Regions from separate parts of the Schumannella sp. GW821-FHT10F01 genome, predicted to be linked through region 1. Evidence: predicted binding sites of a transcription regulator. Region 1 holds the regulator's gene; the other holds the start of a gene.
The links. Region 1 encodes HrcA, which represses chaperone genes, less so after heat shock. Its sites were predicted from a motif close to TTNGCACTCGNNNNNNNCGAGTGCNAA; they were not measured.

Region 1 (3,398 bases):
GCGCGAGCCAGATCGCCGGCTCGGCGGCGGGATCCGCGCGCACCGACGCGATCTCGAGCATGAGCTCGCCGTCGTCGACGCCGACCACCGGCCCCTCGACGACGAGCCCGCTGCCGTCGCCGATCGCGATCCGCTCGCCGACGCGCGTGCGGGCCACCTGGAGCGCGTGCCGCGCCTCCGCCCCGCGCAGGATCACCCGCTTCCCGACCACCGCGTCCGCGGGGTCGAGTGCGTCGTCGAGGTAGAGCCAGGCCATGGGCCTAGAGGTTGAGGAACCGGTCGCGCAGCTTGGCGAAGAGCCCCTGCTGGAAGTGGCTGAACTCGGGCTTGATCGGCGGGCGGCTCGCGGCGAACTGCTCGAAGATGGCCTGCTCGCGCGAGTTGAGCCGCACCGGCGTGACGACCTGCATGCCGACCTTGAGGTCGCCGCGGCCGTTGCCGCGCAGGTGCGTGATGCCGCGCTCCTTCACGGTGACGACGTCGCCGCTCTGGGTGCCTGGCTTCACGGCGACGTCGATCGGCTGGCCGTCGAGTCCGGTGAGCGTGGCGCTCGTGCCGAGCACGGCGTCCGTCATCTGCACTTCGAGGGTCGCGAGCAGGTCGTCGCCGTTCCGACTGAAGACGTCGTGGTGCTTGACCTTGACCTCGAGGTAGAGGTCGCCGTTCGCGCCGCCCGCGGGGCCCGCCTCGCCCTCGCCGGGCAGGTGGATGCGCACGCCGGTGTCGACGCCGGCCGGGATGTCGACGCCGATGCGGCGCTTCGAGCGGACTCGGCCCTGGCCCGCGCAGGACGGGCAGGGGTTCGGGATGACCGTGCCGTAGCCGCGGCAGGTGCCGCACGGCGCGGAGGTCATCACGTTGCCGAGCAGCGAGCGCACGGAGCGCTGGATCTGGCCGGTGCCGCGGCACATGTCGCAGGTGACCGCGTGGGTGCCCGGCGCGCAGCAGCTGCCCTGGCAGGCGTCGCAGAGCACGGCGGTGTCGATCTCGAGGTCGCGCGGCGAGCCGAACACGACCTCCTCGAGCTCCACCTCGATGCGCAGCAGCGCATCCTGCCCGCGCTCGGTGCGCGACCGGGGGCCGGCGGTGGTGCGCTGGTTGTTGAAGAAGGTCTCGAAGATGTCGCCGAAGCCGAACGCGCCAGAGCCGAACGACGCGGCGTCGCCGAGGTCGAAGCGCTGGCGCTGCTGCGGGTCGCTCAGCACGTCGTACGCGTGCGTGACCTGCTTGAAGCGCTCGGCCGCGTCCTCGCTCGGGTTGACGTCGGGGTGCAGCTCGCGCGCGAGCCGGCGGTACGCCTTCTTGATGTCGTCGGGCGAGGCGTCACGGGAGACGCCGAGCACCTCGTAATGGTCGACAGTTGCCACGGATGAAGCTCCTAGCTGGTCTCGCCGAGCAGGCGGGACAGGTAGCGGGCGACGGCGCGGACGGCCGCCATGTTGTTCGAGTAGTCCATACGGGTGGGGCCGAGCAGGCCGAGCCGGGCGGTGCTGCCGCCGAGCGCGGAGTAGCTGCCCGCGAGCAGCGCGATCTCCTCGAGGCCGGTGCCGGCGTTCTCGCGGCCGATGCGGGCCGCGACGCCCGCCTCGTCGATGTCCATCTCGCTGAACAGCCGCAGCAGGGTGACCTGGTGCTCGATGGCCTCGAGCACCGGGAAGATGCTGCCGCGGAAGTCGCTCTCGGTGCGCGCGAGGTTCGCGGCGCCGGCGAGCACGAGCCGGTCCTGCCGGGTGTCGGCGACCTGCGCCGAGATCGCGGCGGCCACCGCCTCCACCAGCTCGCGCCGGGCCGGCGGCACGGAGTCCGGCAGCGCGCGGAGCACCGGCGGCACCTCGCCGAGGGTGAGGCCCAGCAGGTCGGTGTTGAGGCGGGCGCGCAGCTCGGCCACGTAGTCCTCGTCGGCGGCCGCGCCGGTCTCGAGCAGGCGCTGGTCGACGCGGCCGGCATCCGTGATGAGCACGGTCATGAGCCGGCCGGGGCCGAGGGAGACGAGCTCGACGTGCCGCACGCGGGCGCTGCCGAACTCGGGGTACTGGGCGATGGCGACCTGGTTCGTCAGCTGCGACAGCAGCCGCACGGTGCGCGAGAGCACGTCGTCGAGGTCGCTCGACTGGTCGAGGAACGCCTCGATCGCGCGGCGCTGCACCGGGCTCAGCGGGCGCAGATCGGCGAGCTGGTCGACGAAGACGCGGTAGCCCTTGTCGGTCGGCACCCGTCCTGAGGAGGTGTGCGGTGCCGCGATGAGCTCCTCCTCCTCGAGCAGCGCCATGTCGTTGCGGATGGTCGCAGCGGACACGCCGAACGCGTGGCGCTCGACGATCGACTTGGAGCCGACCGGCTCGCGGCTGGCGACGTAGTCCTGCACGATCACACGGAGGACCTCGAGACCCCGCTCGGAGACCATGGCGCCCTCCCTCCCGAACCTGGCACTCGACATCGGAGACTGCCAAGTGTAGCGCGAGCCTCCCGCGCGCCGTCGTTGCCAGTCCGCCTGGCGACCCGATAACTTGTGGGCTGATCGGCATGGCGAGGGCACTCCATGCTCGCCCGCCGGCCGATCGGGTGCACCTCCCAGAATCGGGGGCACTCCCTGACGACGAAAGGCCGACCCCCATGACGGACCCCACCGCCCAGCCCGGCCCCGGCGACCAGCCGGCTCCCGGAGCACCGAACCCCGGGTACCAGGGACAGCCCGGGTACCAGGGCCAGCCCGGTCCCGGCTACCAGCAGCAGCCCGGCCAGCCCGGCCCCGGCTACCAGCAGGCCCCCGGCCAGCAGTACGGCGCGCCCGTCGGCGCCCCGCCGCTGAGCCCGGCCGAGGACAAGCAGTACGCCGGCTTCGCGCACCTCGGCGGCATCATCGGCCTCTGGCCGTCGCTCATCATCTACCTGGTCTTCAAGGACCGCGGCCCGTTCGTCACGCAGGAGTCGAAGGAGGCCCTGAACTTCCAGCTGACGCTGCTGATCGGCTGGGCCGCCGGCTTCATCCTGTCGTTCCTGCTCATCGGCCTCATCGTGATCCCGGTCGTGTGGGTGCTCGGCATCGTGTTCTCGATCATCGGCTTCACGAAGGTCAACGCGGGCGAGGCGTACCGCTACCCCTTCAACATCCGCTTCATCAAGTGAGCTGACGGAACGGCCGGGTCCCTCGGGGCCCGGCCGTTCCTGCGTCCGGGCTCGGGTGGCGGAGCTCAGTCGGGCAGCAGGCGGCGCACCACGGCGTCGGCGAGCAGCCGCCCGGCCCGCGTCAGCACGATGCGGCCGCGGAACGCGGGCGCCGGCTCGACCAGCCCGTCCGCGATGAGCCCGGCGACGGCCGTGCGCCCCGCCGGCTCCAGCACCGCGGCGTCGAGCCCGTCGACGATCCGCGTCTCCAGCAGCACGCGCTCGACCCGTCG
Region 2 (3,398 bases), on a different contig from region 1:
GTCGAGCGCCGCCTGCAGCTCCGGCGGCACCGGCGCGTCCTTCACGCGGTAGGCGGCATCCCAGCGGCCGTCCGCCTTCGCCCGGTCGATCTCCGCGTGGCCGGCGTCGCGCATCCGCCCGGCCGCGATGAGCCGCTCGACGTGCTCGCGGTTGATCTGCGACCACGGGCTGGCGCGGCGGCGCGGGGTGAACGCCTGCTCGACCGCGTCGTCATCGTGCCGGGCGACCTGGCCGTCGATCCAGCCGAAGCAGAGGGCCACGTCGAGCGCCTCCGGGTAGCGGATGCCGGGGATGGTCGCCGCCTTCTTCAGCAGGATGAGGCGCACCCCGCCGTCCGGCGGGTCCTGCTCGAGGAACCGCTCCCAGTCCGCGGGGTCGGTGAAGCGGAGCAGCGGCTTGTCGGCGAAGGCGACCACGGCGCCAGGCTAGCGGCGGGGTCCGACCCGGTGACGGGACGGTGCGCGAGCGGCATCACCCGGCCTGCGTCACTCCAGCTTGCTGCAGGTGTCCGCGAGCGCCGAGAACTGGGTCCTGGTGGTCTCGAACGCCGTCTGGAGCGCCGCCGGATCCGCCGTCGTCGGGTCGGCGGCGACCGCCTCGAGCTTCGTCGTCAGGTCGCCGAGCGAGGTGGACGCGGACTCGGCCGAGCTCTTGATCTCGGCGTTCTTCAGGTCGGCGACGGTCGCGTCGAACGTCGACTTCGCGTCCTTCAGGTCCTGCACCGCGGCGGCCGGATCGGTCTGCACGCTGTCGGCGGCGGACTGCAGCTGCGCCGACACGTCCGGCAGCTTGCCGGCCAGGGTCGCGCAGGACTGCACCTTGCCGTCGGGGGCGAGCGCGCTGCATCCGGCGAGGGCGACGACGAGCACGGCGCCGGCGAGTGCGGCGGGGAGTCGGGTGGCGATCACGGGGGCTCCTCGGTGGGTCGGTGGCTCGAGCGTACCGAGGGAGTCTGGGCATGCGACGAGGCCCGGACGTGGGGGCGTCCGGGCCTCGTGGGTGCGCATCCGCGCGGGTGCGGCCGGAGGGAGCGGCGGCGGGGCGCCGGCGGCAGGGGAGCCGTCCGGCGTCCGGGTCAGGCCGCGGCGGCCTCGGGGGCCGGGGCGGCGGTCTCCACCGGTGCGGTCTCGACGGGGGTGCCGGTCGCGATCTCGACCCTGCGCGGCTTCGCGGCCTCGCTCACCGGGATGACGACGCTGAGCACGCCGTTCTCGTAGCTCGCCGAGATGGCGGCGGTGTCGATCGTGCGGCCGAGGGTGAAGCGGCGCTCGACGCTGCCGCTCCAGCGCTCGCGGGTGATCCAGGTCGCGCCGTCGGCGGGACGGGCGGCGCGCTCGGCCTTGACGGTGAGCAGCTGGCCGTCGACGCCGAGGTCGATGCTGGCCGGGTCGACGCCCGGGAGCTCGACGGCGAGGACGTAGTGGTCGCCGTCACGGTAGGCGTCGGCGGGCATGCGGCGCATGGAGCGCACGGCCTCGGGGTAGGTGATCATGGGTGGACTCCTGACTTGAGTCGCCTTGACTCAACTGCGATCAAATTAGCACTCGGGGTCGGCGAGTGCTAACGATCGGGGGCCGTGCTCGCGCAGGGCGAACGCAGCCGATGCCGAGTGCGCACCGTCGTGGCGACCGCGTACTCACGATGGTGCGCAGTCGCCACCCGCGTGCGCGCGGCGAGTCCGGAGGTCAGTAGCCGATGAAGGCGTCCGTGTGCACGCGGCGGACGCCCGCGCGGCGCAGCGCGGGACGCAGCGCGGCGATGAGCGCGGGCGGGCCCGAGAGGTACGCGGTGCGGCCGCGGGCGTCCGGCACCGCCTCGAGCAGGCGGTCGGCCGTGAGCGGTCCCGCGCCGAGCCAGGTCCAGTGCTCCGGCATCCGCTTCAGGGGCTCCGGCGCGACGAGCAGCACGCGCGCGCCGCTGCGGCCGAGCTCGACCGCGTAGGCGATGTCGTCGGTCGACGACACCGAGTAGACGACGACCGTGTCGCGGGTGATGCCCGCGATGCGGTCGTGCTCGAGCTGCGAGACGAACGGCGTCACGCCGATGCCGCCGGCGACGAGCAGCACCGGGCGGGACGCGTCGGCGGGCAGCAGGAAGTCGCCGGCGACGCCGGTCGCGCCGAGCACGGCGCCCTCCTCGAGCTCGAGCAGGCGCTGCTTGAAGCTCGACGAGCGCTCGGCGGGCACGCGGAGTCCGAGCCGCACCGGCGCCGTCGCGCCCGCCGCACCCGGGGCGGAGGCGATGCTGAAGGTGCGTCGGCGGCCGCGGTCATCGGCCCGGTGCGGCACCGTCAGCTCGAGGTACTGGCCGGGGCGGAACCGCACTGGCTCGCGCGGCGTGAACTCGAACTCCCACGCGGTCGGCGTGAGCTGCCGGCGCCCGGCGTAGACGAGGCGGATGCCGCGGCGGCGCGCCAGGACGGCCGCGACGACGTTGCCGATCAGCAGCGCCGACTCCGGCGCCGAGAGGTTGAGCTGCGGCGTGATGACGCCGAGGTCGGGGCCGGTCAGGGCGAACGGCAGGGCGACCGGCACGAGGCCCACCACGACCGCGACGACCACCTGCTGCCAGCGTCGCGGCGGCAGCGTCAGCGGCTCGGTGAGCATGAAGAACGCGAGGAACACGCTCGGCCCGATGAGCGCGAGGAAGACCGGATCGAGCACCGGGAAGCCGCTCGCGGCCGACTGGACGGCGCGCGCGCCGATCGCGACCACGAGGAACACCGCGACGACCAGCACGTGCCGGATGCGGGTCACGACGAGCAGCCCGAGCACGAGCACGAGCGGCAGCAGCAGCGGCAGGCCTCCCCACCAGATCGTGCTCTGCAGCCCGAGGCTGTGCACCGCGAACGCGCCGAACGCGGCCGGGTTGAGCACGTGCCGGCGGTGCGGGGCGATGAGGAACTTCGACGCGACGGCCAGGGTCGCGGCCAGCGCATCGGCGCAGAGGTGCACGAGGTCGAGGGCCGGCGGGAGCAGCAGGAACAGCAGGACGCCGGTGATCACCGCCGACTCCGCCTCGGCCCGCACCCTGAACAGCGCGCCGAACACCGCGTTGGCGAGGATCGACCAGCCGACCAGCACCACGGCGCTGACGAGGAAGGCGAGCGGCGGCGCGACGAAGCCGGACGACACGTCGGCCGGCGGCACGCTGAGCACGCCGACGGATCCGAGCACCGAGCCGACGACCGCGAGCAGCGCGACGGCGAACGTCACGAGCCGGTACATCGTCATCCGACCGAGCTGACGGTCGAGCCACGTGATCATCGGAAGACCTCCCCGGGGAACGACGGCGAGCTCTCCAGCCGGCCGTCCGCGTACATCCTGACCCAGTCCAGACGGCCCGGCGCCAGTGCGGCGGCGAGTGCGTCGCCGTCCGCGAAGAACAGTGCGGTGGC

Region 2: a site for HrcA is predicted at 1,539-1,565, ahead of AC1RSJ_RS03515 (Hsp20/alpha crystallin family protein). Genes of this name have one in related genera too.

Annotation. Positions count from the first base shown of each region.
Region 1 is NZ_JBXASM010000006.1:130,858-134,255, forward strand. Features, by position in the region: gene AC1RSJ_RS08995 (16S rRNA (uracil(1498)-N(3))-methyltransferase) at 1-256, opposite strand, end outside; gene dnaJ (molecular chaperone DnaJ) at 261-1,367, opposite strand; gene hrcA (heat-inducible transcriptional repressor HrcA) at 1,379-2,404, opposite strand; gene AC1RSJ_RS09010 (DUF4870 domain-containing protein) at 2,614-3,126, shown strand; gene hemW (radical SAM family heme chaperone HemW) at 3,192-3,398, opposite strand, start outside.
Region 2 is NZ_JBXASM010000002.1:106,255-109,652, forward strand. Features, by position in the region: gene AC1RSJ_RS03505 (YdeI/OmpD-associated family protein) at 1-417, opposite strand, end outside; gene AC1RSJ_RS03510 (hypothetical protein) at 487-909, opposite strand; gene AC1RSJ_RS03515 (Hsp20/alpha crystallin family protein) at 1,077-1,493, opposite strand; gene AC1RSJ_RS03520 (FAD-dependent oxidoreductase) at 1,687-3,267, opposite strand; gene AC1RSJ_RS03525 (FAD:protein FMN transferase) at 3,264-3,398, opposite strand, start outside.